3 regions of the Streptomyces sp. NPDC056373 genome follow, and region 1 is predicted to be linked to each of the others. Evidence: predicted binding sites of a transcription regulator. Region 1 holds the regulator's gene; each other region holds the start of a gene.
What was found. The regulator HrcA, encoded in region 1, represses chaperone genes, less so after heat shock. The targets are predictions, from matches to a motif close to TTNGCACTCNGNNNNNCNGAGTGCNAA.
Positions count from the first base shown of each region.

Region 2: groES (co-chaperone GroES) is a predicted target of HrcA. The motif match lies at 2,162-2,188, and genes of this name have one in related genera.
Region 3: groL (chaperonin GroEL) is a predicted target of HrcA. The motif match lies at 1,990-2,016, and genes of this name have one in related genera.

Region 1 is NZ_JBHJPX010000004.1:433,694-441,619, forward strand. It holds gene dnaJ (molecular chaperone DnaJ) at 1-968, opposite strand, end outside; gene hrcA (heat-inducible transcriptional repressor HrcA) at 968-1,984, opposite strand; gene ACFCXS_RS11140 (MBL fold metallo-hydrolase) at 2,156-2,887, shown strand; gene ACFCXS_RS11145 (DUF3097 domain-containing protein) at 2,919-3,722, shown strand; gene hemW (radical SAM family heme chaperone HemW) at 3,813-5,045, opposite strand; gene ACFCXS_RS11155 (SpoIIE family protein phosphatase) at 5,073-7,403, opposite strand; partial or broken gene ACFCXS_RS11160 (HAMP domain-containing protein) at 7,677-7,926, shown strand, end outside.
Region 2 is NZ_JBHJPX010000001.1:464,656-475,255, reverse strand. It holds gene ACFCXS_RS02160 (methyltransferase domain-containing protein) at 1-135, opposite strand, end outside; gene ACFCXS_RS02155 (polysaccharide deacetylase family protein) at 437-1,372, shown strand; gene ACFCXS_RS02150 (polysaccharide deacetylase family protein) at 1,339-2,118, shown strand; gene groES (co-chaperone GroES) at 2,288-2,596, shown strand; gene groL (chaperonin GroEL) at 2,718-4,343, shown strand; gene ACFCXS_RS02135 (ester cyclase) at 4,416-5,123, opposite strand; gene ACFCXS_RS02130 (SDR family NAD(P)-dependent oxidoreductase) at 5,209-5,982, opposite strand; gene ACFCXS_RS02125 (MOSC domain-containing protein) at 6,077-6,745, opposite strand; gene ACFCXS_RS02120 (LysR family transcriptional regulator) at 6,826-7,725, shown strand; gene ACFCXS_RS02115 (WhiB family transcriptional regulator) at 7,787-8,116, opposite strand; gene ACFCXS_RS02110 (response regulator transcription factor) at 8,497-9,108, shown strand; gene ACFCXS_RS02105 (sigma-70 family RNA polymerase sigma factor) at 9,593-10,180, shown strand; gene guaB (IMP dehydrogenase) at 10,330-10,600, shown strand, end outside.
Region 3 is NZ_JBHJPX010000017.1:152,116-162,715, reverse strand. It holds gene groL (chaperonin GroEL) at 204-1,826, opposite strand; gene ACFCXS_RS31920 (cold-shock protein) at 2,221-2,424, opposite strand; gene ACFCXS_RS31915 (MoaD/ThiS family protein) at 2,872-3,147, opposite strand; gene thrC (threonine synthase) at 3,249-4,535, opposite strand; SAM riboswitch class I at 4,554-4,710, opposite strand; gene ACFCXS_RS31905 (glucosyl-3-phosphoglycerate synthase) at 4,891-5,835, shown strand; gene ACFCXS_RS31900 (trehalose-6-phosphate synthase) at 5,909-7,312, shown strand; gene otsB (trehalose-phosphatase) at 7,320-8,258, shown strand; gene ACFCXS_RS31890 (DUF3263 domain-containing protein) at 8,347-8,592, opposite strand; gene ACFCXS_RS31885 (ABC transporter substrate-binding protein) at 8,633-9,886, opposite strand; gene ACFCXS_RS31880 (ROK family protein) at 10,016-10,600, shown strand, end outside.

The DNA of each region.
Region 1 (7,926 bases):
TCGCCGCGTCCGCCGCCGCGCAGATGCGTGACACCCCGGCCGTGCAGCGGGATCGACTGGCCGGACTGGGTGCCCGGGCGGATGTCGACCTCCTCCATGCCGTCGAGCGTCTCCAGCGGCACCTTCGTGCCGAGGGACGCCGCAGTCATGGGGATCGTCACCGTGCAGTGCAGGTCGTCGCCGCGCCGCTGGAACGTGCTGTGCGGCAGCTCGTGGATCTCGACGTAGAGGTCACCGGCCGGACCGCCACCGGGCCCGACCTCGCCCTCACCGGCGAGCTGGATCCGCGTGCCGTTGTCGACACCGGCCGGGATCTTGACCGTGAGCGTACGGCGGGACCGGACCCGGCCGTCACCCGCGCACTCCGGGCACGGGGTCGGGACGACCGTGCCGAAGCCCTGGCACTGCGGGCAGGGGCGGGACGTCATGACCTGGCCCAGGAAGGACCGGGTCACCTGCGAGACCTCACCGCGGCCGCGGCACATGTCACACGTCTGGGCGGAGGTGCCCGGGGCCGCGCCCTCACCGCTGCAGGTGTTGCAGACGACGGCCGTGTCGACCTGGATGTCCTTGGTCGTACCGAAGGCCGCCTCGTCGAGCTCGACCTCGATACGGATCATCGCGTCCTGGCCGCGGCGGGTGCGCGAGCGCGGTCCGCGCTGCGACGCCGTACCGAAGAACGCGTCCATGATGTCCGAGAAGTTCCCGAAGCCGCCGGCTCCGAAGCCGCCCGCGCCGCCGCCTCCGGCCTGCGAGAGCGGGTCGCCGCCGAGGTCGTAGACCTGCTTCTTCTGCGGGTCCGACAGCACCTCGTAAGCGGCGTTGATCTCCTTGAACCGCTCCTGGGTCTTCGGATCGGGGTTGACGTCCGGGTGCAGCTCGCGTGCGAGCCGCCGGAAGGCCTTCTTGATCTCTTCCTGCGACGCGTCGCGGCGCACGCCGAGTACGGCGTAGTAGTCCGTGGCCACTACGACTCCGCCAGGATCTGTCCGACGTACCGTGCCACTGCGCGTACCGCTCCCATCGTTCCCGGGTAGTCCATGCGGGTCGGTCCGACCACGCCGAGCTTGGCGACTGCCTCGCCGCCCGAACCGTAGCCGACCGACACGACGGACGTGGAGTTGAGTCCTGCGTGGGCGTTCTCATGACCGATCCGTACGGTCACGCCCGGATCCTTCGCCTCGCCGAGCAGCTTGAGGAGCACGACCTGCTCCTCCAGCGCCTCCAGCACCGGCCGGATCGTGAGAGGGAAGTCATGCCCGAAGCGGGTCAGATTGGCGGTGCCGCCGATCATCAACCGCTCCTCGTTCTCCTCGACGAGCGTCTCCAGAAGTGTGGAGAGCACCGTGGAGACCGTACCCCGGTCCTCGTGCTCGAACGCCTCGGGGAGATCCTCCACCAGACTCGGCACATCCGCGAAACGGCGGTTCGCCACACGGCTGTTGAGCCGCGCGCGCAGATCCGCGAGCGAGGCGTCGCCGAAGGGCGCCGGGCAGTCGACCATGCGCTGCTCGACCCGCCCGGTGTCCGTGATCAGCACGAGCATCACGCGTGCGGGCGCCAGGGAGAGCAACTCCACGTGCCGCACGGTCGAACGGGTCAGCGACGGGTACTGCACGACGGCGACCTGACGCGTGAGCTGCGCGAGCAGCCGTACCGTGCGCGCCACGACGTCGTCGAGGTCGACGGCACCCTCGAGGAAGTTCTGGATCGCGCGCCGCTCGGGCGCGGTCATCGGCTTGACGCCCGCGAGCTTGTCGACGAACAGCCGGTAGCCCTTGTCGGTGGGGATGCGCCCGGCGCTGGTGTGCGGCTGGGCGATGTACCCCTCGTCCTCCAGGGCCGCCATGTCGTTGCGGACGGTCGCCGGGGAGACGCCGAGGCTGTGCCGCTCGGTGAGGGCCTTGGAGCCCACCGGCTCCTCGGTGCCGACGTAGTCCTGGACGATGGCGCGCAGCACCTGAAGCCTGCGTTCACTGAGCATCGCGCACACCTCCAGAAGTCGTCCGCCCGTTGTCCTGCCTGTCGAGCCTGGCACTCTGCGCGTGCGAGTGCCAGCATTCCCCGGCCCAGTGTACGGCGGTGGGGTACACCCCCGGCAAGGCTGGTCGTGCGCCGCCGTGCCCCGAGCGGGGCGCACCGCTAGCGTCGCCGTATGACGGTGACTTGGGAAGACCTCGGATGGGAGCGCCTGGCCTCCGGGGTGGGGCGGTGCCGGCTTCCGGTGTGGGACTGCACGATCGGGCTGGTCGCGGGCGAGGGGGCGGCCCTCATGATCGACTCGGGGTCGAGCCTCGCCGAGGGCGCGAAACTGGGCGCGCAGGCGCGGGCACTCACCGGTCACCGTGTGACACATCTCGCGCTGACCCACCCGCACTTCGACCATGTCTTCGGCACGGCGGCGTTCCCGGACACCGAGGTGTTCGGCGCGGTGGGCGTGGACGCGCTGCTGTCGCGGGCGCGGGACCGCGAGGAACTGCGCGAGGACGGGGTGCGTCAGGGCCTCGCGGCGCCCGCGGCCCTGGAGGCGGCGCAGCGGCTGGTCCCGCCCGGCCACCTGGTCTCCGGCGAGTGGACGCTCGACCTGGGCGGCGGACGCCAGGTGCTGCTGGCGAACGTCGGCCCGGGGCACACGGCGCACGACCTGGCGGTGCTGGTGCCCGGGGATCCGGAGGTGGTGTTCTGCGGCGACCTGGTCGAGGAGTCCGGTGAGCCGCAGGCGGGTCCCGACGCGGTGCCGTCGCACTGGCCGGCCGCACTGGACCGGCTGCTCGACCTGGGCGGTGAGGACGCCGTGTACGTGCCCGGTCACGGAGCGGTGGTGGACGCGGCGTTCGTGCGGGCGCAACGGGACGCGCTGGCAGCGCGTTTCGGCGTGTCGCGGTGATCGCCGTGCGCCTTCTCCTATCGTCATCCGAATGCGCCAGTACTCCGCCGATCTGACCCCGCCGTGGAAGAAGCCGAAGCCGGTGCCCGAGGTCGAGGCGGAGCCGGGCCTGGTGGTGGAGGAGCCGGGGACCGGTTTCTGCGGTGCGGTGATCCGCTGCGAGGCGGGCACGGTGACCTTGGAGGACCGCTTCGGCAAGCACCGCGTCTTCCCGATGGAGCCGCGTGGCTTCCTCCTCGATGGCCGGGTGGTGACCCTGGTCCGCCCGGCTCCGGGCGGCCCCGCGCGTCCCACCCGCACGGCCTCCGGTTCGGTGGCCGTCCCCGGCGCACGGGCGCGGGTCGCCCGCGCCGGCCGCATCTACGTGGAGGGCCGGCACGACGCCGAGCTGGTCGAGAAGGTGTGGGGCGACGACCTGCGCATCGAAGGCGTGGTCGTGGAGTACCTGGAGGGCGTCGACGACCTGCCGTCGATCGTCTCCGAGTTCGCCCCCGGGCCGGACGCACGGCTGGGCGTCCTGGTGGACCACCTCGTGCCGGGCTCGAAGGAGTGGCGCATCGCCCAGTCGGTGGAGAGCGAACACGCGCTGGTCGTCGGCCACCCGTACATCGACGTCTGGGAGGCGGTGAAACCGTCGGCCCTGGGCATCGAGTCCTGGCCCCGGATCCCGCGCGGCCAGGACTGGAAGACAGGTGTGTGCAGGGCCCTGGGCTGGCCGGAGAACACGGGGGCCGCCTGGCAGCGGATCCTGTCGGGGGTTCACTCCTACAAGGACCTGGAGCCGGAGCTGCTGGGCCGGGTGGAAGAACTGATCGACTTCGTCACGGCTCCCTGACAGCGGTCATGCGCGCCGCCCCGGCTGCGCCCACCCGTGCCGCCGCCGCTTCGGGCATGCGCGCCGCCCCCAGCCCCCACGCCGAGCGCCTCAGTCCACGAGGTCCCGAACAACCCCGTCCGCCAGCAACCGCCCGCGCAAGGTGAGTACCGCCCGCCCCTCCTCGTACGGCCCGGCATCCAGAAGCCCGTCCGACAACGCCCTGCGCGAGGCAGCCAGCCCCTCATCCCGCAACAGCGACAACGGCACCCCCTCCCGCAGCCGCAACTCCAGCAGAATCCGCTCGACCCGCCGATCCTCGTCGCTCAGCACCTCACGCCCCGCCCCCGGCGACCGCCCCGCCGCCAACGCAGCCGCGTACGCCCCCGGATGCTTCACGTTCCACCACCGCACCCCGCCCACATGGCTGTGCGCCCCGGGCCCGGCCCCCCACCAGTCGGCCCCCCGCCAGTACAGCTCGTTGTGCAGACACCGCCCGGCGGCCGAGGTCGCCCAGTTCGACACCTCGTACCACTCGAACCCGGCGCCCGAGAGCACCTCGTCCGCGATCAGGTACCGGTCGGCGTGCACGTCGTCGTCGGTCATCGGCACCTCGCCCCGGCGGATACGACGGGCAAGCTGCGTCCCCTCCTCGACGATCAGCGCGTACGCGCTCACGTGATCCGGCCCGGCCCCCAGCACCGCGTCCAGCGACGCCCGCCAGTCGTCGTCGGACTCCCCCGGCGTGCCGTAGATCAGGTCGAGGTTCACATGCTCGAACCCGGCCGCCCGGGCCTCCGCCACACACGCCTCGGGCCGTCCCGGCGTATGGGTGCGGTCCAGCACCTTCAGCACGTGCTGCCGGGCGCTCTGCATTCCGAAGGAGATCCGGTTGAAGCCCCCCGCGCGCAGGGCGGCCAGGTACGCGGGATCGACCGACTCCGGGTTCGCCTCGGTCGTGACCTCGGCGTCCTCCGCCAGCCCGAACTCGTCCCGCACGGCCTTCAGCATCCGTACGAGGTCACCGGCGTCCAGGAGCGTGGGCGTGCCGCCGCCCACGAACACCGTGCGCACCGGCCGCGGGTCGTCGCCCAGCACCTTGCGTGCCAGCCGGATCTCGTCGGCCAGTGTCTCGGCGTAGTTGTCGCGGGACGCCAGCACGCCGCCGGTGCCGCGCAGCTCGGTCGCGGTGTAGGTGTTGAAGTCGCAGTAGCCGCAGCGGGTCGCGCAGTACGGGACGTGCAGGTAGAACCCGAGCGGGCGGTCGGCGGCCCCGGCGAGGGCGGACGCGGGCAGCGCGCCGTCGTCGGGGACGGGCTCGCCGTCGGGGAGTGCGGAAGGCATGCCTTCCATTGTCCAGCACCCGGGCGGTCAGTCCGCCTGGAGCACCAGCAGCGCCAGATCGTCCGCCGGAGGCCGCGCCCCGAACTCGTGCACGAGCCGCTTGATCCGCTCGGCTATCAGCTCCGCGTCCAGGCCGGCGCACCCGGCCAGAGCCGCAGCGAGCCCGTCCCCGTCGTCGAACTGCCGGGAGCCCGAGCGGCGCTCGGTCACTCCGTCGGTGACGCACAGCAGGGTGTCGCCGGACCGCAGCTCGAAGCTGTCGCTGGTGTAGGTGGCGTCCTCGACGACCCCGAGGAGGGTCTGGGGCTGCGCGGCCGTGTGCACCTCCCCGCCCGCCCCCAGCAGCAGGGGCAGCGGGTGCCCGGCGGAAGCGACGGTGCAGCGCACACCGCCCTCGAAGGGGACGAGCTCGCCGTAGAGCAGCGACAGGAAGCGGGTCTGGGGACCGTCGCCGGGCGGGGTGGGGCGCGCGCCGGCCGCGACCAGCGCCCGGGCGGCGGCGTCGGCGGCCTCCATGGCGTCGTCGAGCAGGAGCTGGTTGAGGCGGTCGAGGACGTCGGCGACCCTGTACCCCTCACGGGCCAGCAGCCGCAGCCAGGGCCGGGCCAGGCCGATCACGACGGCCGCCTCGGGCCCCTTGCCCTGGACGTCGCCGACGGCGAAGCACCAGCGTCCGTCGCCGGCCGGGAACAGGTCGTAGAAGTCTCCGCTGGGGCCGCCCTTGTCGTACGGCTCGTAGACGAGGGCGCTGCGCACGCCGGGGATCTCGGCCACGGCGCCGGGCAGCAGCCCGCGCTGGAGCACGGCGCTGATGGTGGCCTGCCGGGCGTACTGGCGGGCGGCGCCGATGGCGAGGGCCACCCGGCGGCTGAGGTCCTCGACGAGGCCGGTGATCTCGTCGGGGAAGCCGGCCGGTCCGGACCGCCCGATGACGAGGGTGCCCAGCGGGCGTCCCCCGGCGACCAGGCGGTACGCCAGGGCCGAACCGGGAGCGTCGTCCCCGAGCGCCTCGCCCGGCCAGGGGCAGTCGACGGGCCCGGATCCGCCCTGGTCGCGGCCGCGCTCGAACGGGGAGGCGCCCATCGGGTCGAACGGCTGCGGAGGGTCCTTCTCCAGGGCGCGGCGCAGCTCCTCGATCCGGTTCTCACTGCCGTGCCAGACCCGGGCGAGGCGTGGTCCGCCCAGGCCGCCCCCGCCGCTCCAGCCGCCCGCGGTGGCCTCGTCCTCCAGCCACACCGCGCACCAGTCGGCCAGCCGGGGCACGATCAGCTGGCCGGCGAGGGCCGCGACGAGGTCCTCGTCGAGCTGGCCGGCGAGCAGGTCGGAGGCCTCGGCGAGGAAGGACAGGGCACCGCGGCCGAGCCAGGCCCCGTCGGGCCCGTTCCGTCCGTCACGGTTCTCGTGCCGGTCCCGCCAGTCCCGGAGGTCGCTCCAGTCACGCAGGTCACGGGACTCACCTGAGCCGGGCCGGGGCCGTGTTCCTCCGTCGTGGCCCGGACTTTCTTCGTTGTGGCCTTCCTTCTCCCGCTCCTGGCACGGGTCTCGCGGCTCTCCGCCGTCCTGTGAGCCCCCGTGCCGTAAATCCCACGGCTCGCGGCCGTCGCCGTCCCTGATGCCCCGTGAGCCTCCCTTGCCCCGTAGGTCTCCATTGACCTGTGAGCCCCACGGTTCTCGGTCCTCACGCGGGTCCCAGCTGTCTCCGCCGCCACCTCCGGCCCGCAGGGCCTCCTCCGCCTCCGGGCGTGGCTCGGGTGCCAGGATCTCCGCCATCCGCAGGCCGCGCGCCGACGCGTGCTCCCCGGCGTACGCCTCGATCTGCTCGTCCGCCGCGCACGCGCCGGCGAGCAGCCGGGCCCACACGGTCTTGCGGCCCGTGCGGTAGGTGACCCCCCACGCCTCGGAGAGCGCGCCGACGAGCCGCAGGCCACGCCCGTACTCGGGGGTGTCGTGCCAGGTCTCCGGCTCGCCGCCGCGCGGGGCACGGGAGGGGTGGTGGTCGGACACCTCGACGACCACGGCCGTGTCCGGGGCGCCGCCCGTGCCGCCTTCCAGGCGGAACTCCGTCTCCACGTCGGTGCCGGCGTGCACGACGGCATTGGTGACGAGCTCGCTGACGACGAGCGCGGCGTCGTCGGCGAGGCGGTCGGTGAGGTGCTCGGCGCCGGGCAGTCCGAGCCCGGCCCACTCGGCAAGAGCCTCGCGCACCAGGGCGCGCGCGGCGCCCGGGGCGAGGGAACTGCCGGGCAGGGTCGCGTGCGCCCGCGCGCGCTCCGGTGCGGGCGCCTCGGCGGCGGGCCCGGGCGCCGTGCGGGCGGGTGCGCGTGGATCGGACGCGAGCGCCCCGGCGGACGGCGTCATCGCCTCCGCCGCCGGTGCGGGCTCCTCGGGAACGGGCCTCTCCTGAACAGGAACGGCCCCCTCCTGGACGGGAACAGGCCCCTCCTGAATGGGCACGGGCGTCTCCCAAGCGGGTGCAGGCGCTTCTGAGGCACGGGAGGCGGTCTCCCGTTGCGTCGGAATGGCCCCCATGGACAGCTCCCCGGGCAGTTCGTACGAATACGCCACAGTCGATGCCGACAGAGTGACAGACTGACCTCGCCCATAAGCGCCGAGTTACCGAAGTGGGCCGCCATGAGTGAGAACAGTGCTACTCCTGTGGTCGAAGACCGGTACGAAGACGGTCAGATTCGTGCATCCGATCTGCGCCCCCTGCTCGCCGCCATGACGGCCGCACGCGACGGCGACTTCACCAAGGTGCCGGAATCCGGCCATGGGATGGTGGCCGAGCTGACCGCCGTCCACAACCAGATCATGGACCGCAGTGTCCACTTCACCTTCGAGGTGCAGCGCGTCCGGCGGGAACTGGTGCGGCACGGCCGGC
Region 2 (10,600 bases), on a different contig from region 1:
CGCCGACACCAGCTCGGCGGGGTGCTCGCGGCGCAGCCGGGTCGCGACGGCCAGCTCCTGCGCCGGATCGGTGTCCCGCACCTCGTCGAGGAGGGCGCGGCCTTCGGGGGTGAGGAGGAGGGCGAGGTCGTTCACCGGATCATTGTCGGACACGCGCAGCGGGGGGCGGTGGCCGGTCCGGCGGCGACCGGCCCGGTGCGGGCGCTGCCAGTGGCCGGCCGCTCGTGGGTCCCGTCGGTGTGCGGGCCGGTCGCCGGTTGGTGAGCCGCCCGGCGGTGGTGCTCGTGGGCGCGCAGTCGGGTGGGCCGGTCGTCGGATCGCCGCCCGTGCCCTGTGCTCCCGGGTCCCGCCTCGTGTGGGCCAGTCGGTGGATGACGAGGCGCCGGCCGAGGTGTCGGACCGGGGGCGACGGCAGGGGCTGCGAGGATCCGGCACCATGCGAGCAGTCGTACAAAATGACAAAAGTCGGGCGTCGGGACGGGCGTCCGCCGGTGTACGGATCGTCCTCGCCGTGCTCGTCCTCGCCGCCATCGCCTCCGGCTGCGCGCAGGACGGCGGCGACCGTGTCACCCCGGCCGGCGGCCAGCAGCCCCTCGACGCGGCTCCGGCCCGCGCGCTCGACTCCTACGCCACCAAGCTGCGCGCCGCGCACGCCGCCCGGGCCGCCGCCGCGCACCGCTGGGGTCTGCGCAGGACCCCGTCGGCCGCCCCGCCCGCCCCCGCGAAGAAGCCCAGGATGAGGACCCGCAAGGGCTTCGAGGTGGACGGCCACCGGGAACTGGACCTCCCGCCCGTCTTCACCAGGGTCCCCACCCAGGACAAGGTCGTCTTCCTCACCATCGACGACGGCGCCGAGAAGGACCCGGCGTTCCTGCGGATGATGAGCGATCTGGACGTCCCGTACAGCGCCTTCCTCAGCGGCTACCTGGTCAGGAACGACACCCCCTACTTCCGGAAGATGCAGTCCGGGGGCGTGGTCCTGCACAACCACACCCTCAACCACCCCAACCTGCGGGGCATGTCCTACCGGAAGCAGAAGCGCGAGATCTGCGGCATGCAGCGCTACATGGAGAGGCGGTTCGGCAAACGCCCCACCCTCTTCCGCCCGCCCTACGGCAGCTACGACCGCGCGACCCTGAGGGCCGCCAAGAAATGCGGCATCGCCTACGTGCCCCTGTGGAACGAGGAGGTCTTCGCCGACCACTGGGAGTACCGCGACGGGGGCCGGAAGCTGCACCCGGGCGACATCGTCCTGACGCACTTCCGGGGTCGTGACCAGTGGAAGGGCACCATGGCCGACATGATCCGCCGCTTCCTGAACAAGGTCACGGCCCAGGGATACGCGGTCGGGCGGCTGGAGGACTACCTGTGAGGCGCCAGGCCGCCGTATTGCTGTGCGCGGCCCTGCTGGCCGGCTGCTCCGGGGCGGCGCCTCAGCGGCCGGGCACCGGCGACGACCGGGCCCGGGACCCGGCGCGCGGGGCGCCCGACACGCGCCGGCTGCCGCCCGTCGTGGACCACGTCGCCACCCGCGAACCCGTCGTCTTCCTCACCTACGACGACGGCGCCGAACGCGACCCCCGCTTCGTCGGCCTCGTCCGGCAACGGCGGCTCCCGGTCAGCATGTTCCTCACGGACAGCGTCGTGGGACCCGGCTACGGCCACCTGGCCCGGCTGCGGGCGGTCGGCGCGTCCATCCAGAACCACACCCTCGACCACGCCGCCCTGCGCGGCCTGCCCTACGCCGGCCAGCGCGCCGAGATCTGCGGCCAGCAGCACAAACTCCGCTCCCGCTTCGGCATCGACCCCCGCCTCTTCCGCCCGCCCTACGGCACGTACGACCGGGTGACCCTGCGCGCCGCCGCCGGCTGCGGCATCACCGCGGTCGTCCTGTGGCGCGCGACCCTGAACGCCGACGGCGAACTGGCCTACACGCGCGGCGAGCCCGGCCTGCGGCCCGGCGACATCGTCTCGGTGCTCTCGGACGGGGCGGGGCCCCCGACCCTGGCCGAACGGACGGTGCGACTGCTGCGCGAGATCCGGGCGAGGGGGCTGCGGGTGGGGCGGCTCGAGGACCACCTGGAGAGAACGACGGCCCGACGCGCCGTCGGCAATTAGCAGTCCGCTTGACCGAGTGCTAATCACAGTCATAGTCTCGGCTCTGGCACTCCCCATTGGAGAGTGCCAACACAGCGACGGGCAGGTCCGGCACCCGCGACGACGGATCCACCTGGTCGCCACCTCAGACAGTTAACCCCGTGAGATCTCCGAAGGGGGAGGTCGGATCGTGACGACCACCAGCTCCAAGGTTGCCATCAAGCCGCTCGAGGACCGCATTGTGGTCCAGCCGCTCGACGCCGAGCAGACCACCGCCTCTGGCCTGGTCATCCCGGACACCGCCAAGGAGAAGCCCCAGGAGGGCGTCGTCCTGGCCGTGGGCCCGGGCCGCTTCGAGGACGGCAACCGTCTTCCGCTCGACGTCTCCGTCGGCGACGTCGTGCTCTACAGCAAGTACGGCGGCACCGAGGTGAAGTACAACGGCGAGGAGTACCTCGTCCTCTCGGCTCGCGACGTGCTCGCGATCGTCGAGAAGTAATTCACCCCGCTTTACCAGCTTTGCAGTGAACTGCGCCCCTGGCCCCCGCGACCGTATGAAGCCGGGCGTCGGGGGCGCGGTTCGTTTCACCCACATTTTCCGAGAGGGCTGAACCGCTCCCATGGCGAAGATCCTGAAGTTCGACGAGGACGCCCGTCGCGCCCTCGAGCGCGGCGTCAACAAGCTTGCCGACACGGTCAAGGTGACGATCGGCCCCAAGGGTCGCAACGTCGTCATCGACAAGAAGTTCGGCGCTCCCACCATCACCAACGACGGTGTGACCATCGCCCGCGAGGTCGAGGTCGAGGACCCGTACGAGAACCTCGGTGCCCAGCTGGTGAAGGAGGTGGCGACCAAGACCAACGACATCGCGGGTGACGGTACGACCACCGCCACCGTGCTCGCCCAGGCGCTCGTGCGCGAGGGCCTGAAGAACGTCGCCGCCGGTGCCTCCCCGGCCGCCCTGAAGAAGGGCATCGACGCCGCCGTCGCCGCCGTCTCCGAGGACCTGCTCGCCACGGCCCGCCCGATCGACGAGAAGTCCGACATCGCCGCCGTCGCCGCGCTGTCCGCCCAGGACCAGCAGGTCGGCGAGCTCATCGCCGAGGCGATGGACAAGGTCGGCAAGGACGGTGTCATCACCGTCGAGGAGTCCAACACCTTCGGCCTGGAGCTGGACTTCACCGAGGGCATGGCCTTCGACAAGGGCTACCTGTCGCCGTACTTCGTGACGGACCAGGAGCGCATGGAAGCCGTCCTGGACGACCCGTACATCCTCATCACGCAGGGCAAGATCTCCGCCATCGCGGACCTCCTGCCGCTGCTGGAGAAGGTCATCCAGTCCAACGCCTCCAAGCCGCTGCTGATCATCGCCGAGGACGTCGACGGCGAGGCGCTGTCCACCCTCGTCGTGAACAAGATCCGCGGCACCTTCAACGCCGTCGCCGTGAAGGCCCCCGGCTTCGGCGACCGCCGCAAGGCGATGCTGCAGGACCTGGCCGTCCTCACCGGCGCCACGGTCGTCTCCGAGGAGGTCGGCCTCAAGCTCGACCAGGTCGGTCTGGACGTCCTCGGCTCCGCCCGCCGCATCACCGTCACCAAGGACGACACCACGGTCGTCGACGGCGCCGGCAACAAGGACGACGTGCAGGGCCGCGTCGCCCAGATCAAGGCCGAGATCGAGTCCACCGACTCCGACTGGGACCGCGAGAAGCTCCAGGAGCGCCTCGCGAAGCTGGCCGGCGGCGTGTGCGTCATCCGCGTGGGTGCCGCCACCGAGGTCGAGCTCAAGGAGCGCAAGCACCGTCTGGAGGACGCCATCTCCGCGACCCGCGCCGCGGTCGAGGAGGGCATCGTCTCCGGTGGTGGCTCCGCGCTCGTCCACGCCGTGAAGGTCCTCGAGGACAACCTCGGCAAGACCGGCGACGAGGCCACGGGTGTCGCGGTCGTCCGCCGCGCCGCCGTCGAGCCGCTGCGCTGGATCGCCGAGAACGCCGGCCTGGAGGGTTACGTCATCACCTCCAAGGTCGCCGAGCTCGAGAAGGGCCAGGGCTTCAACGCCGCCACCGGCGAGTACGGCGACCTCGTCAAGGCCGGCGTCATCGACCCGGTCAAGGTCACCCGCTCCGCCCTGGAGAACGCCGCCTCCATCGCCTCCCTCCTCCTCACGACCGAGACCCTGGTCGTCGAGAAGAAGGAAGAGGAGGAGCCGGCCGCCGCCGGCCACGGCCACGGCCACGCCCACTGAGGCACCGGCCTCGTAGCAGAGGCCCCCGTTCCGCCCAGGCGGAACGGGGGCCTCTGCCGTAGGTCCCGCCGGTCACAGCTCCAGCGGATCGAGCACCCCGAGCTGCTGCATCAGCCCCAGCCGGTCGTACTGCCACCAGCCCTCGGCGATCTTCCCGTCCGCAGTGCAGCGGTGGACGGTCGTCCCGGTCATGGTGACGTCCTTCCCGGTCGGCGCAATCCCGAGGAAGTCGCCCTGGTGGTGCCCCTTCCAGGACCAACGGGTGCACACCCGGTCGCCCTGCGCCAGCTGGTCCTCGACGGTGAACGAGAAGTCGAACCCGCCCCGCCACACCTCCACCTCGCGCCGGAGCGCGTCCAGCCCGATGACGTCCTGCACGTTGGCGGGATCGTGGTCGTGGTAGTCCTCGACGAACACGTCGTTGAACGGCGGCGCGTCCCCCCGGCCCGGCGCGAGCTCGAAGAACCTGCGCGCGGTGGCCGCGTACAGCTGCTCGTCCCGCACCACGTCCAGGTCCGTGAAGGTCGGCGTCTCCTCGCAGAGCGCCACCATGTCCTGGAAGATCCGGTCGGTCTCCGGCAGCCCGGAGTTGCGCATCGCCTCCTCGTACGACGGGAACTCCACGATCTCCACGATGTGCGAGGCATCGGCCCGATCCGTCGCCACGACACTGTGCGACGCGGTCCGCTTCCCCTTGGTCTGCTCGACCCACCGGTCCATCAGCCGGTTCATCTCGTCGAGCCGGCTGGTCCTGCATTCGATGAGCTGTACGAAGGTCATGGCCTCGCCTCCGGCCCCCCTGGGTCCGGCTGAACAGCTTCATTGTCCCAACCGGAGCCGCCCGTCGCCTCTCGGTCCAAGGCTCCTACTGCGGCCCGTACTTCCGCCCCGTCCTGGAGGAGACGGCCCCGAGCATCCCCCGCGGCACCAGCTTCGCCGCGCCCATCAGCGCCTTGTAGCGCGGATCCGGGACGGACAGCGTCTTGCCGCGCGCCAGATCGTGCAGCGCCGCCGCCACCAGCTTGTCCGCGTCGAGCCACATCCAGCCCGGGATGTTGTCGGTGCCCATCCCGGCCCGGTCGTGGAACTCGGTGCGCACGAAACCCGGGCAGAGCGCCATCAGGCGTACGCCGCTGCCGGCCAGGTCGCGCGCCGCGCCCTGCGTGAACTGCACGACCCAGGCCTTGGAGGCGCCGTAGGTGCCCCGGGGGACGAAGGCGGCCACCGACGCCACGTTGACCACGCCGCCCCGGCCCCGCTCGCGCATCGCCCCGGTCGCCGCCGACGTCAGCCGCAGCACCGCCTCGCAGTGCACCTTCAGCATCCGCAGTTCGTCCGCCATGGAGACGTCGAGATAGCGGCCCTTGTTGCCGAACCCGGCGTTGTTGATCAGCAGGTCGACGGGGTTCCTGCGGTCGCCGAGCCGTGCGGCCACCGCCTCGATGCCCTTGTCCTCGGCCAGGTCGGCCGTCAGCACCTCGGCCTCGATGCCGTGCCGGTCGTGCAGCTCGGTCGCCTGTTCCCGAAGCCGCTTGGTGTCGCGGGCCACCAGCACCAGGTTGTGCCCGTCCGCCGCCAGTCGCCGCGCGAACGCGGCCCCGATGCCTGCCGTCGATCCCGTAATCAGAGCCGTTGTCATGGCAGAAGGTTAGTGACCCGGACTGAGTGCATCCGCTTCCCCCGGGGGCCGTCCGTGGTGAAGGGTCGGTGGAGACAGGCGTGGTGAGCTGCCGTCAGCTGCCGTACTTCTCCTGGTACTCGCGGGCCGTCCGCAGCACCTCCGGGTGCAGTGCCTCGCCCGCGGCCACCAGCCGCGGCAGCAGCTCCCGCTCGGTCGTCACCGCCCGGAACTGCAGGGCCACGGTCACGTCGTGGCCGGGCCGGTGCACGATCTCGACGGCATCGCCCGCGCGGATCTCCCCGGACTCGATCACCCGCAGATACGCCCCCGGCGCCCCCCGCTGCGTGAACCGCTTCACCCAGCCCTTCTCGTCCAGATGGCCCTGGAACGTACGGCACGGGATCCGTCCCGAGGTGATCTCCAGCACCACCTCGGGGCCGATGCGCCAGCGCTCGCCGATCAGGGCACCGGACACGTCCAGCCCGCGGGTCGTGAGGTTCTCGCCGAACGCGCCGTCGGGCAGCGTCCGGCCCAGCTCGCGCTCCCACGCGTCCATGTCCTCGCGGGCCATGGCGTACACCGCCTGGTCGTCGCCGCCGTGGTGCTCCAGCTTGCACACCGCGTCCCCGGCGAGACCGCTCCCGCCGACGCCCTTGGGCCCGGGCGCGGACACCCGCACCGGCCCGTCCACCGGCCGCTTGTCGATCCCGGTCACGCCCCCGGGGCCGTCCGCGTACGGCACGGCCTCGGCACGGCCCAGATTCACAGACAGAAGCTTCATGCACCGCACGGTAAGCGACCGCCCCCAAAGCGTCGACGCATTATTCGCAAAGTCATCAAAGGGTCGCTTATCCTCGAAGAGTGATCGAAGCTCGCCATCTCCGCGTCCTGCGCGCCGTCGCGACCACCGGCTCCTTCTCCGCCGCGGGCCGCGAGCTGGGCTGCACCCAGCCCGCCGTCAGCCAGCAGATGAAGGCCCTGGAAACGTCCGTCGGCACGCCGCTGCTGATCCGCACCGGACGCGAGATGCGCCTGACCCAGGCCGGCGAGGCCCTGGTGCGGCACGCCGCCGGGATCCTCGCCGGGCTCACGGCGGCGGAGGAGGAGGTTGCCGCCATCGCCGGGCTGCGCGCCGGACGGGTCCGGCTCGTCTCCTTCCCCAGCGGCAGCTCCACCCTCGTCCCCACGGCCCTGGCCGCACTGCGCGCCGCGCACCCCGGCACCCGTGTCTCCCTGGAGGAGGCCGAGCCGCCCGCCTCCGTGGGCCTGCTGCGCGAGGGCGACTGCGACGTGGCACTCGCCTTCCGCTACGAGGGGGCGGTAGGGGCTGAGGAGTGGGACGACCTCGTCGTACGACCGCTGCTGTCGGACCGGCTCGTCGCGCTCGTGCCGGAGCGCCACCGGCTCGCGGGCGCCCGGTCCGTCGCGATCGGCGAGCTCGCCGAGGAGCCGTGGATCGCGGGCTGCCCGCGCTGCCGCGGACAGCTGGTCGAGGTGTGCTCGGCGGCCGGCTTCGCCCCGCGCATCGACTTCGCGACCGACGACTACCCCGCGGTCGTCGGTCTCGTCGGGGCCGGCCTGGGCGTGGCCGTCCTTCCCCAGCTGGCCGTCGAGTCGGTCCGGCCCCGGGGCGTGCGCGCCGTGCGGCTGGAACCGGCGGTGCGGCGGGAGATCGTCGCGCTCACCCTGCCCGACCTCGCACAGGTCCCGGCCGTGGCGGCGACACTCGACCAGCTGGCCCGGGCCGCCCGTCGCCAGTAGCGGCCCACTCGCGTCAAAACCAACGGCACGCGTGCGCGTGCCTGCGTGCAGAAACGTTCCTTCAGGTGTTCGAGGCGGTGTGCCCGCCCGGTGCCGATGCCGACACCAGCCGGTTGCGCGCCCGCCCCATCAGCTCTTCGCGCTCGTCCTCGGTCAGCCCGCCCCACACGCCGTACGGCTCACGCACCGCCAGGGCGTGAGCGGCGCACTCCGCGCGTACCGGGCACCTCATGCAGACCTCCTTGGCCGAGTTCTCACGAGCGCTCCTCGCCGCACCGCGCTCACCCTCCGGATGGAAGAAGAGCGAGCTGTCCACCCCGCGACAGGCAGCCAGCAGCTGCCAGTCCCACAGGTCCGCGTTCGGTCCGGGAAGGCGGGAGAAATCTGCCATTACGTGACCCCTTGCAGCCGTTTTGTCCGGATCCGGTGTCTACGACCGTACAACTACGATCTAAGGAGATGAAAATATGACTCATTGCGAATCTAGCTCCAGACACTGGCAAAGCGGAAGAAATAGGTCTGAATGGGGCATAGCTTGTGATGAAAGTTCGAGGGTCTGCTGTGCATATCTCCAACGTGTCCGCCCCCTCACGTAGAGTGCCGAAGAGGGCAGCCGCCCCCGTAACTCTTTCGGGTGACCGTCGTTGAGAGTGCGAGGCGGTTGAAGGAACAAGTGCTCGGACCTGCGTCCGAGACGGTCGACCGCACAGGTGACGATTTCGTACCAGCCTGGAGGCTCAAGGTGACGTGCATCAGCTGCGGAGGGCGGTCATGACTTCCGTCCTCGTCTGCGACGACTCCCCGCTTGCCCGAGAGGCGCTCCGTCGTGCGGTGGCGACCGTGCCCGGCGTAGAGCGCGTGACGACGGCGGCCAACGGCGAGGAAGTCCTCCGCCGCTGGGGGGCCGACCGCTCGGACCTGATTCTGATGGACGTACGCATGCCCGGACTGGGCGGCGTCGAGACGGTCCGGCGGCTGCTGTCCGCCGACCCCGGTGCGCGCATCATCATGCTCACCGTCGCCGAGGACCTGGACGGCGTGGCCCTCGCGGTCGCCGCCGGTGCCCGCGGCTACCTGCACAAGGACGCCTCCCGCGCGGAACTGCGCGCGACGGTGACCCAGGCCCTGGCCGACCCGACCTGGCGGCTCGCCCCGCGCCGGCTGCGCTCGGCCGAGATGGGCGCGGCGCCCACGCTCACGGCGCGTGAGATCCAGGTCCTCGAAGGCATGAGCCATGGCCGCTCGAACGCCGAGATCGGCCGCGAGCTGTTCCTCTCCGAGGACACCGTCAAGACCCACGCCCGGCGCCTGTTCAAGAAGCTCGGCGCCTCGGACCGGGCCCACGCCGTGGCGCTCGGCTTCCGGTGGGGTCTGGTGCGCTAGGGCCTGTTGTTCGGATCACGCCCGTCCCTCGGATCGGGCCGGCTCCGAGGCGGGGGCTCCGGCCCCTGCCGGTGAGCGGGGGCATGCGGATGCCCCCGCGGGAGCCGCGACCGCGCATGCCGGAGTCGGCCGCCGACGACAGTTCCGTCGGGGGCCCGTCCCTGCCCGAGCGGGGTCGAGAGCCCGGGAGGGCACAGTCGGGGGCCCACGCCCCCGGGCTGATTCGAACGGCAGGTCCCAGCGGTGGTCGTGAGGGCACGGAAAGCCAGGTGGGCGCGGGTGGGCCGGGGGTCCGCCGGAGGCCCGCTGCTCGTTTCGCCGCGGATGCCGCATCCTTGAGGGTGTGGAGTTCCTCGGGGACGAGTCGGTCGAGCGGAAGGGGAGGGCGCAGGGGATGAGTGCCGGCGCACCTGCTCATAACGCTTCGGTGCACAACAACGGGCGCGGTGCCGCGGACCCTGCGGCCGCAAGGCACCATGGACCGATGCGCGACGACGAGGCGGCCCATGTCCAGGGCGCGATCGGTGCGCTCGTCCACCGCGCCGTCGACGGGGACGAGCAGGCCACGCACGACCTGCTCGCCCATGTCCACCCGCTGGCCCTGCGCTACTGCCGCACCCGTCTGTCCCGTCTGCCGGGCGACGCCCGGCACTTCGTGGAGGACCTCGCCCAGGAGGTCTGCGTGGCGGTGCTCCTCGCACTGCCCCGCTACCGGGACACCGGCCGCCCCTTCGAGGCGTTCGTCTTCGCCATCGCCGCCCACAAGGTCGCCGACCTGCAGCGCGCGGCTATGCGCCACCCCGGCTCCACGGCCGTCCCCTCCGACGAGATGCCCGAGCGTCCCGACGACTCCCTGGGTCCGGAGGAGCGCGCCCTGCTCAGCAGCGACGCGGAATGGGCCAAGAAACTGCTGGCCAACCTCCCCGAGAACCAGCGAGAGCTGCTGCTGCTGCGGATCGCGGTGGGACTCACGGCCGAGGAGACCGGCCAGATGTTGGGAATGTCACCCGGCGCGGTCCGGGTGGCTCAGCACAGGGCGCTGAGCCGACTGCGGGCGCTGGCCGAGCAGTAGGCCCTCAGCGGCCCTTCGTTGAACAGGCGGTGCGCCGCTTCCGTACGAACATACGAAGCCCGGTGCGGGCCGGATCCGTGGAATGAGACAGCCGCGCTTCCCGTTAGCATGGACATCCGCACCGATCAAGGCCATTTGGGGAAGGTGTCATGACTGCCAACGTCGACGGAGTGCCCGGAAAATTCGCGACACTCGGGCTGACCTACGACGACGTGCTGCTGCTGCCGGGCGCATCCGAGGTGCTCCCCAACGCGGTCGACACCTCGTCCCGCATCTCCCGCAACGTCCGGGTGAACATCCCGCTGCTGTCCGCGGCGATGGACAAGGTGACCGAGTCCCGCATGGCGATCGCGATGGCCCGCCAGGGCGGCGTCGGCGTGCTGCACCGCAACCTCTCCGTCGAGGACCAGGTCAACCAGG
Region 3 (10,600 bases), on a different contig from region 1:
CTCCTTCGGATACCGGACAGTGCACGCATACCGGTCAGTATGTGCACACGCATAGGACCTAGTTTTCAACCACCCGGTCCCGCCCCGCCATCCCGCCCCCACTGTGATCCCGCGCACGCCCGAGGGCGGCACCCCCTGCCGTAACAGGGGGTGCCGCCCTCGGTAAGGACGCCGATCGACCCGGGAAATCCCCAGGGGGTCGATCAGAAGTCCATGTCACCGCCCGGCATGCCGCCGCCGGCGGGCGCGGCGGCCTTCTCCGGCTTGTCGGCGATGACGGCCTCGGTGGTGAGGAACAGCGCGGCGATGGAGGCGGCGTTCTGCAGGGCAGAGCGGGTCACCTTCGCCGGGTCGATGATGCCCTCGGCGATCATGTCGACGTACTCACCGGTCGCGGCGTTCAGGCCGTGGCCGACGGTGAGGTTGCGGACCTTCTCCACGACGACGCCGCCCTCGAGACCACCGTTGACGGCGATCTGCTTCAGCGGGGCCTCCAGCGCGAGCTTCACGGCGTTGGCGCCGGTCGCCTCGTCACCCTCGAGCTCCAGCTTCTCGAAGACCTGGGAGGCCTGCAGCAGGGCCACGCCACCACCGGCGACGATGCCCTCCTCGACGGCCGCCTTGGCGTTGCGCACGGCGTCCTCGATGCGGTGCTTGCGCTCCTTGAGCTCCACCTCGGTGGCGGCACCGGCCTTGATGACCGCGACGCCGCCGGCGAGCTTCGCCAGGCGCTCCTGCAGCTTCTCGCGGTCGTAGTCCGAGTCGCTGTTCTCGATCTCGGCGCGGATCTGGTTGACGCGGCCGTTGACCTGGTCGGTCGAGCCGGCACCGTCGACGATGGTGGTCTCGTCCTTGGTGATGACGACCTTGCGGGCCTTGCCCAGCAGGTCGACGGTGGCGTTCTCCAGCTTGAGGCCGACCTCCTCGGAGATCACCTCGCCGCCGGTGAGGATGCCGATGTCCTGCAGCATCGCCTTGCGGCGGTCGCCGAAGCCCGGAGCCTTGACGGCGACGGACTTGAAGGTGCCGCGGATCTTGTTGACGACCAGGGTCGACAGGGCCTCGCCCTCGACGTCCTCGGCGATGATCAGCAGCGGCTTGCCCGACTGCATGACCTTCTCGAGGAGCGGCAGCAGGTCCTTGACGTTGCTGATCTTCGAGTTGGCGATCAGGATGTACGGGTCGTCGAGGACGGCCTCCATACGCTCCATGTCGGTGGCGAAGTACGCCGAGATGTAGCCCTTGTCGAAGCGCATACCCTCGGTGAGCTCCAGCTCCAGACCGAAGGTCTGGGACTCCTCGACGGTGATGACGCCTTCCTTGCCGACCTTGTCCATGGCCTCGGCGATGAGCTCGCCGATCTGGGTGTCGGCGGCGGAGATGGAGGCCGTGGAAGCGATCTGCTCCTTGGTCTCGACGTCCTTCGCCTGCTCCAGCAGGGCGGCGGAGACGGCCTCGACGGCGCGCTCGATACCGCGCTTGAGGGCCATCGGGTTGGCGCCGGCGGCTACGTTGCGCAGACCCTCCTTGACCAGGGCCTGGGCGAGAACGGTCGCGGTGGTCGTACCGTCACCGGCGACGTCGTCCGTCTTCTTGGCGACTTCCTTGACCAGCTCGGCGCCGATCTTCTCGTACGGGTCCTCGAGCTCGATCTCCTTGGCGATGGAGACACCGTCGTTGGTGATCGTGGGCGCGCCCCACTTCTTCTCGAGGACGACGTTGCGGCCCTTGGGGCCGAGCGTCACCTTGACGGCGTCCGCGAGCTGGTTCATGCCGCGCTCGAGGCCGCGCCGCGCCTCCTCGTCGAACGCGATGATCTTGGCCATGTGAAGTGGTCCCTCCAGGACTGGGGGTGATTACTTCGGACCGCGCCCGCGCCCGCGACGGACGGCTCGCTTGCCTCGTGGGTTCCTTCCCCACCCGGCCTGCGGGCCTCACCGACCCGGTCCTTACGTTGTCACTCTCACCTTCAGAGTGCTAACGCAATGATTAGCACTCGGGCATGCTGAGTGCAAGGCGCTCTCGCGAAGCGGGAGCTCATTGGGGGGTGGCGGTCGGGTGACGGGCGGGCGCAAGCGCCTCCCGGGGATCGGGCGGGGGCGTCAGCCGCCCGCGAACACCGCCCGGCAGGTGCCCGAGCAGGCCGAAGGGCCCGCACCCCGGGGGGTACGGGCCCTTCAGAGAAGACCGGTCGCTTGATGCGTTGGTCGTGGTGCGCGTTCAGGCAGCGACGCGAACCATGTCGGCCTGCGGTCCCTTCTGACCCTGCGAGATCTCGAACTCGACCCGCTGACCCTCTTCAAGGGTGCGGTAGCCGTCCATCTGGATCGCGCTGTAGTGGACGAAAACATCCGCACCACCGTCGACCGCGATGAAGCCGTACCCCTTCTCCGCGTTGAACCACTTGACGGTGCCCTGAGCCATGCCTAACTCCCCTATTACTGGCCCTTGCACAGATCCACACTTCGCGGACCCGGGTCAGACCTCACCCCCCACGGTTGGGGGCGTGCGCCGGAACGCGTCGACCGCGGCTGAATGTATCTGTCCAACTGCCGTCTGCAACAGGTCAATCGGACGAGAATTCTGGACGCGCAGGGTCCGGAATGTGGGGAGAATTCGCCCGAATTCAGGGCAAGTCGGGCCACACAAAAGGAACAAAAGCCGCAAAAGACGTACACACTTTGGCTACATCTTGTCGGGCTCGTAGCGGGAATTCAGGGTTCCGATCAGGGAATCGGGACCGCGTTCCCCAACTGTACCCCGCTCAACCACGCAGAATTGCCCCCCTCCGCTTCTCTCACGGAGGGGGCAATTCGATAAACTCTCAGTGACCGTCGTTACCGAAGGTAACAATCAAGCCGGTCGACCGGTTCAGCCGCCGGCGACGGCGGGAATGATCGACACACCGGCACCGTCCGGCGTCGCCGTCTCCAGCCCCTGCTCGAACCGCACGTCGTCGTCGTTGACGTAGACGTTGACGAACCGCCGCAGCTTGCCCTGGTCGTCCAGCACACGGGCGGCGATCCCGGTGTGGTTCTTCTCCAGATCGGCGATGACCTCACCGAGGTTCCCGCCCTCGGCGGCGACCTCGGCCTGCCCGCCGGTGTAGGTACGCAGGATGGTGGGGATTCGAACGGTGACGCTCATCGGACATGTCCTCCGGTTCTTCTTGAGCTACGGCTGGGGCGCGCCCTCAGGGGCGCGGGGAACTGCGCGACCAGCCCCCACCGGCCCGCAGCGAACAACGATCAGACCAGCCCGGCCTCACGGAACGAGTCCAGGTTGGGCCGGATGGTCGCGGTCAGCCCCGTCCCGGCCACCGCGTCCAGCGTCTTGAGGCCGTCTCCGGTGTTGAGCACGACGGTGGTCTTGGTGGGGTCGAGGGCCCCGCTCTCGATCAGCTTCTTCGTCACACCCACCGTCACCCCACCCGCGGTCTCCGCGAACACACCCTCGGTCCGCGCGAGCAACTTGATCGCCTCGACGACCTGCTCGTCCGTCACGTCCTCCACCGCACCACCCGTCCGCCGCGCGATGTCCAGCACGTACGGCCCGTCCGCCGGGTTGCCGATCGCGAGGGACTTGGCGATGGTGTCCGGCTTCTGCGGCCGCACCACGTCGTGCCCGGCCTTGAACGCCGTCGACACCGGCGAGCACCCGAGCGCCTGCGCACCGAAGATCTTGTACGGCTTGTCCTCGACGAGCCCGAGCTTGATCAGCTCCTGGAGCCCCTTGTCGATCTTCGTGAGCTGCGAGCCGGAGGCGATCGGGACGACCAGCTGGTCCGGGAGCTGCCAGCCGAGCTGCTCGCAGATCTCGTACGCCAGGGTCTTGGAACCCTCGGCGTAGTACGGCCGCAGGTTGACGTTGACGAAGCCCCAGCCCTCACCGGCCGGGTCGCCGATCAGCTCGGAGCAGAAACGGTTCACGTCGTCGTAGTTGCCCTCGATGCCGACGAGCTCGCCGCCGTAGATCGCGGCCATGACGACCTTGCCCTGCTCCAGGTCGTGCGGGATGAACACGCACGAGCGGAAGCCGGCGCGGGCCGCCGCGGCACCCACCGCACCGGCGAGGTTGCCGGTGGAGGAGCAGGAGAGCGTGGTGAAGCCGAAGGCGCGGGCGGCCTCCAGGGCCTGGGCGACGACGCGGTCCTTGAAGGAGTGCGTCGGGTTGCCGGAGTCGTCCTTCACGAACAGCTTGCCGGCGTCGACACCCAGCTCGCGCGCGAGGTTGTCGGCCTTGACCAGCGCGGTCCACCCCGGGTTGATGTTCGGCTTGTCCGCCACGTCGGCCGGGACGGGCAGCAGCGGGGCGTAGCGCCAGATGTTCGCGGGGCCCGCTTCGATGCGCTTGCGGAGCTCTTCGGTGTCGTAGGCGGAGAAGTCGTAGGCGATCTCCAGCGGACCGAAACACTCCTCGCACGCGAAGACCGGGCCGAGAGGCACACGGTGGCCGCACTCGCGGCAGCTGAGCGCGGCGGCGGGGCCGAGGTCTACGGTGGATTCTGTGGTGCTTGCAACAGTCTGCGCAGCCATGTGAGGCGAGGCCCTTTCTCCTCATCTTCCTCACGACGCATCTCGCCGTGAGACGGATTTGGCACCTTCCCGAGCCGGGAGCCTCGCGCATGTGGTCGCCAGTGACCTACGAGTACCGACTGGAGGGTTGCCGGGGCTTCATCGGGCCGTTTCCCTCTGCCCCTCTGGATGAGCTGTATGTGGTTGTAGGCGGCGGGTGACCCCGGACATGCGATGGTCATCCGCCTTGTTCAAGACTGTAACCGACGACCAGGACAGTTGAGACAGTCGTCCGAACCGCGAGATGACTGTACCCGTCAGCCGCTACCGCGGCGGGCAGTCCGTCCCGCAGAGAACACGCAAAGGAGCCGCCACGGTGCTGGAAGAAGTCGAGCGCTGGCTGAGCGCCCGTTCCTGGTCCGCGAACGACCGCCCGCTCCATCAGATTCTCGCCGCGAAGCAGCGCACGGGCCGGACGGTCAGTGTCGTGCTGCCCGCGCTCAACGAGGAGGAGACGGTCGGGGACATCGCCGCCGTCATCCGTCACGACCTGATGCGGCAGGTCCCTCTCGTCGACGAGCTCGTCGTCGTCGACTCGGGGTCGACCGACCGTACGTCCGAGGTGGCCGCCGCCGCGGGCGCGCGGGTGGTGCACCGGGACCGGATACTCCCGCGCCTGCCCGCCGTGCCCGGCAAGGGCGAGGTGCTGTGGCGTTCGCTGCTCGTCACCCGCGGGGACATCGTCTGCTTCGTCGACGCGGACCTGAAGGACTTCTCGTCCGACTTCGTCACGGGGATCGTGGGCCCGCTGCTCACGGACCCGGACGTGGACCTGGTGAAGGCCATGTACGACCGGCCGCTGGCCGGCGCGGCCGGGCAGGGCGGCCGGGTCACCGAGCTGATGGCGCGCCCGCTGCTCAACATGCACTGGCCGCAGCTGGCGGGCTTCGTGCAGCCGCTCGGCGGCGAGTACGCGGCCCGCCGCTCGCTGCTGGAGCAGCTGCCGTTCCCGGTCGGGTACGGCGTGGAGCTGGGCATGCTGGTGGACGCCCTGCACCTGGTGGGCCTGGACGCCCTCGCCCAGGTGGACGTGGGGGTGCGCAAGCACCGGCACCAGGACGGGCAGGCGCTGGGCCGGATGGCCGCCGCGATCTACCGCACGGCCCAGCTGCGGCTGGCGCGCGGGCATCTGATCCGGCCGTCCCTGACGCAGTTCGAGCGGGGCACGGACGGCTTCGAGCCGCGGACGTACTCCGTGGACACCGAGGAGCGTCCGCCGATGGTGGAGATCGCCGAGTACCAGGAGCGGAGAGCGGCCTGACCGGGGCCGTTTTCGGCCGGGCGCGGCAGATCCGCACGTTTGAGCGTTCGGGGGCCGGGCTAGGTTGAGGCTTATGGCTTCGACGAACGGTGCTGCGCAGGTGCTGGTGGCCTCCAACCGGGGTCCCGTCTCGTACACGGTGGGCGAGGACGGTTCGCTGGAGGCCAAACGGGGCGGCGGCGGGCTGGTCTCCGGGCTCTCGGCGATCGGCTCCGGCGCGGACGCGCTGTGGGTCTGCTCGGCGCTGTCCGACGGCGACCGGGAGGCGGTGCGGCGCGGCGTCGGCGAGGGCGGCGTGCGGATGCTGGACATCCCGGCCGACGTGCACGCCGACGCGTACAACGGCATCGCCAACTCGGTCCTGTGGTTCGTGCACCACATGCTCTACCAGACACCGCTGGAGCCGGTCTTCGACGCGGAGTTCCGGCGCCAGTGGGCGTCCTACGAGGCGTACAACCGGGCGTTCGCGGAGGCGCTGGCCGAGGAGGCCGGGCAGGGCGCGGCGGTCGTGGTGCAGGACTACCACCTGACGCTGGTGCCGGGCATGCTCCGCGAGCTGCGGCCCGACCTGCGCATCGGGCACTTCTCGCACACGCCGTGGGCGCCGCCGGAGTACTTCCGGATGCTGCCGGACGACGTGGCCGGGCAGGTGCTGCGCGGCATGCTCGGCGCGGACCGCCTCGGCTTCCTCACCGAGCGGTGGGCGGAGGCGTTCACCGCGTGCGCCGAGCGGTTCGCGGGCGGGCTCGGCGGCACCCGGGTCGGGGTGCACGGCCTCGGCGCCGACGCGGACTTCCTGCGCGAGCGGGCCCACGAGCCGGACGTCGAGGAGCGGATGGCCGCGCTGCGGCAGGAGATCGGCCCGGCTCCGGACGGCGGTGCCCGCCGCACCATCGTCCGGGTGGACCGCACCGAGCTGTCCAAGAACATCGTGCGCGGCCTGCTGGCCTACCGGCGGCTGCTGGAGGCACACGCCGAATGGCGCGAGCAGGTGGTGCACGTCGCCTTCGCCTACCCCTCCCGGCAGGACCTCGCGGTGTACCGGGACTACACGGCCGAGGTGCAGCGGCTGGCGGACGAGATCAACGCCGAGTACGGCACGCCGGGCTGGAAGCCGGTCGTGCTGCACGTCAAGGACGACTTCGCCCGCTCGCTGGCCGCCTACCGGCTGGCCGACGTGGCCCTCGTCAACCCCATCCGCGACGGCATGAACCTGGTCGCCAAGGAGGTCCCCGTCGTCTCCGACGCGGGCTGCGCGCTGGTGCTGTCGCGGGAGGCCGGGGCACACGAGGAGCTGGGCGAGGACGCGATCACGGTGAACCCCTACGACATCACGGGCACGGCGACGGCTCTGCACGAGGCGTTGTCGATGCGCCCGGAGGAACGCGCCGAACGCACCAAGCGCCTGTCCGCCGCGGCGACGGCCCTGCCACCGGCCCGGTGGTTCCTGGACCAGCTCGACGCGCTGAGGGGCTGAGGACGGGATGAGCAGTCAGAGGGGCGTTTCGGGCAGCGGCCCGGCGAACGACTCGTCGGCCGCGCGGCGCGGGCAGGGCGGCCTGCCCGGGCCCGACGCGGCGGCCGCACCGGACGGCCCCGACGCGGACACCCGCCTCACCCCCGTCACGCCTGCCGGACAGGACGGGCTCACCGCTCTCCTCGCGCAGCCCGGCAAGGCGCTGATCGCCCTGGACTTCGACGGGACGCTCGCGCCGATCGTGGCCGATCCGGAGCTGGCCCGGGCCCATCCGGAGGCGCTGGGCGCGCTGGTGGCGCTCGCCCCGAAGGTCGCCGCCATCGCCGTGATCACCGGCCGGCCCGCCGAGGTGGCCGTGCGCAACGGCGGCTTCGCGGACGTCCCGGGCCTCGAGCACCTCGTCGTCCTCGGGCACTACGGCGCCGAGCGGTGGGACGCCCGCAGCGGCGAGGTCACCGCACCCGACCCGCACCCCGGCGTCGACGCGGTCCTCGCGGAGCTGCCCGGGCTGCTCGACGGGAGCGGGACCTGGGTGGAGGACAAGGGCCGGGCGGTGGCCGTGCACACCCGCCGGGCCGCCGATCCGCAGGCCGCCTTCGAGGCCCTGCGCGAGCCGCTCACCGACCTGGCGAGCAGGCACGGCCTGATCGTCGAGCCCGGCCGCCTGGTCCTCGAACTGCGTCCTCCCGGCATGGACAAGGGCGTCGCCCTCACCGGCTTCGCCCGGGAGATCGGCGCCGGCTCCGTCCTCTACGCCGGCGACGACCTGGGCGACCTGCCCGCCTACACCGCCGTGGACACCCTCCGCACGACCGGCACCCCGGGCCTGCTGGTGTGCAGCGGCAGCGACGAGGTGACCGAGCTCAGGGACCGGGCGGACGTGGTGGTGGACGGCCCGCAGGGCGTGGTGGGGCTGCTGAGGGCCCTGGCTCACCAAATCGGCTGAAGGGGCACGTGCCTATAGGGGCGCGGGGAACTGCGCGAACGACCACAACGCACCCGCACCCGCACGACGGCCGGAAGCCCCACGACCCTCACCGCTCGGACCGACGCCGCTCCCGGACACGCCGAAGCCGATTCACCGTCACCGGATCATGCTCCAACGCCCGCGCATCATCCAGCAGCGCATTGAGCAACTGGTAATACCGCACCGGCGCGAGCCCCAGCTCCTCCCGTACGGCCCGTTCCTTCGCACCGGGCCCGGAGAAGCCCCGGCGTTCGAGCGCGAGGATGTCCCGCTCCCTGCGCCCCAGCCCCTGCTCACCCGTGCCCTCGTCCATACCCGGCACCGTAACGCCCGCCACCGACAGCGCAGCGGAGCTACTCCGCGCTCTCCGCGCGGCTCGCCGCCGCCTGGAGATTGCCGAGGACGACCGAGGGGCTGCCTCCGGGCGCGACGGCCTTGCCGATCCGGCCCTTGACCTGGGAGGCCACGTCGGCCCAGGACGTCTTGCCGACCGGGTAGAGCTCGGAGGACAGCAGCTCTTCCAGGAACGGCTTGAGGTGCCGGTCCTCCTCGGAGGCGGCCATGGTGCCGGACGCGGAGGAGGTGACCGGCAGCAGGTCGTACTCGCGGGAGAAGGCCAGCACGTTCTTCTCGCTGTAGACGAAGTCGAGGAAGTCGCCCACCTGGTCGCGGTGGCCGTTCTTGCGGAACGCCGTCATCCAGTCGGAGACGCCGAGCGTGGACCTGCTCGGGCCCTCGTGGCCCGGCGTGGGCACCATCCCGTACTTGACGCCGCCCTTGGCGGCGATCTTCATCAGCGACGGGTGGCCGTCGAGCATGCCGACCTCACCCTTGGCGAAGGCGGCGAACGCCGCGGCCCGGTTGAGTTCGCCCGGCGCGACCGGACCGGTCAGGCCCTTGCCGACCAGGTCCTCCTTCAGCCAGGAGAAGGTGTCGACGTTCTGCGGGGAGTCGATGGCGTAGCTGTCGACGCTGTCGGTGTAGCCGCCCGCGCCGCTGAGCATCCACTGCATGGTCTCGGCCTGCGCCTCCTCCGGGCCGAGGGGCAGCGCGTACGGGTACTTCACACCCTCCGCCTTGAGCGCCCCGGCGTCCTCGGCCAGGTCGTTCCAGGACTTGGGCGGGTTGATGCCGGCCTTGGCGAACAGGGTCTTGTTGTAGAAGAGCACGCGCGTGGAGGCGGCGAACGGCATCCCGTACTGCACGCCCTTCACCTGGCCCGCGGAGGCCAGCTGCCCGACGAAGTCGGCCTGCACGGGTATGGAGAGCAGGTCGTCGGCCTTGTAGAGCTGGTTCTCGGCCGCGTAGTCGGCGTACGCGCCGATCTGCGCCATGTCCGGCGGGTCACCGGCGGCGACCATCTCCCGGACCTTGCGGTCGACGTCGTTCCAGGAGTAGACGCTGACGTCGACCTCGACGTCGGGGTGGTCGGCCTCGTACTCGTCGGCGAGCTTGGCCCAGTACTTCTTCGAGCTGTTGGCCGCGTTGTCGCCGTAGTCGGCGGCGACCAGTTTCAGGGTCACGTCGGCCGAGCCGCCCGTGAGGCCGCAGCCGCCGAGGACCGCCGTCATGCCCAGTGCGGACACCACCGCGATCGTTCCTGCCATCCGCCGCTGCACCGCTGTTCTTCCCCAACCCCGGCGTCACCGCCGCCGAAACATTTCGATATCCGGAACAAGGTCTACACCACGTGAGTGGACTAGACCTCTTGCGGGTCCCCGGGTCACACTGTTCCCGTGAGACATGTCATCGCCCTCGACGTGGGCGGCACCGGAATGAAGGCCGCTCTGGCCGGGCCGGGGGGCGAGGTGCTGCACCGGGCCCGCCGGGCCACCGGACGCGCCCAGGGGCCGGACGCCGTCGTCGCGGGCATCCTCGACTTCGCCACCGAGCTCCACGCCTACGGCACCGAGCACTTCGGCACGCCCGCGTCCGCCGCCGGCGTGGCCGTCCCGGGCATCGTCGACGAGGCGGACGGCATCGCCGTCTACGCGGCCAACCTCGGCTGGCGCGACGTCCCGCTGCGCGACCTGCTGGCGCAGCGGCTCGGCGTCCCCGTAGCCCTCGGCCACGACGTGCGCACCGGCGGCCTCGCCGAGGGCCGGGTCGGCGCGGGCCTGGGCGCGGACCGGTTCCTGTTCGTGGCACTGGGCACCGGCATCGCGGGCGCCATCGGCGTCGACGGCCGGGTCGAGGCGGGCGCGCACGGCTTCGCGGGCGAGATCGGCCACATCGTCGTACGCCCCGGTGGAGCGCCCTGCCCGTGCGGACAGCGCGGCTGCCTGGAGCGCTTCGCCTCGGCGGCGGCCGTGAGCGAGGCC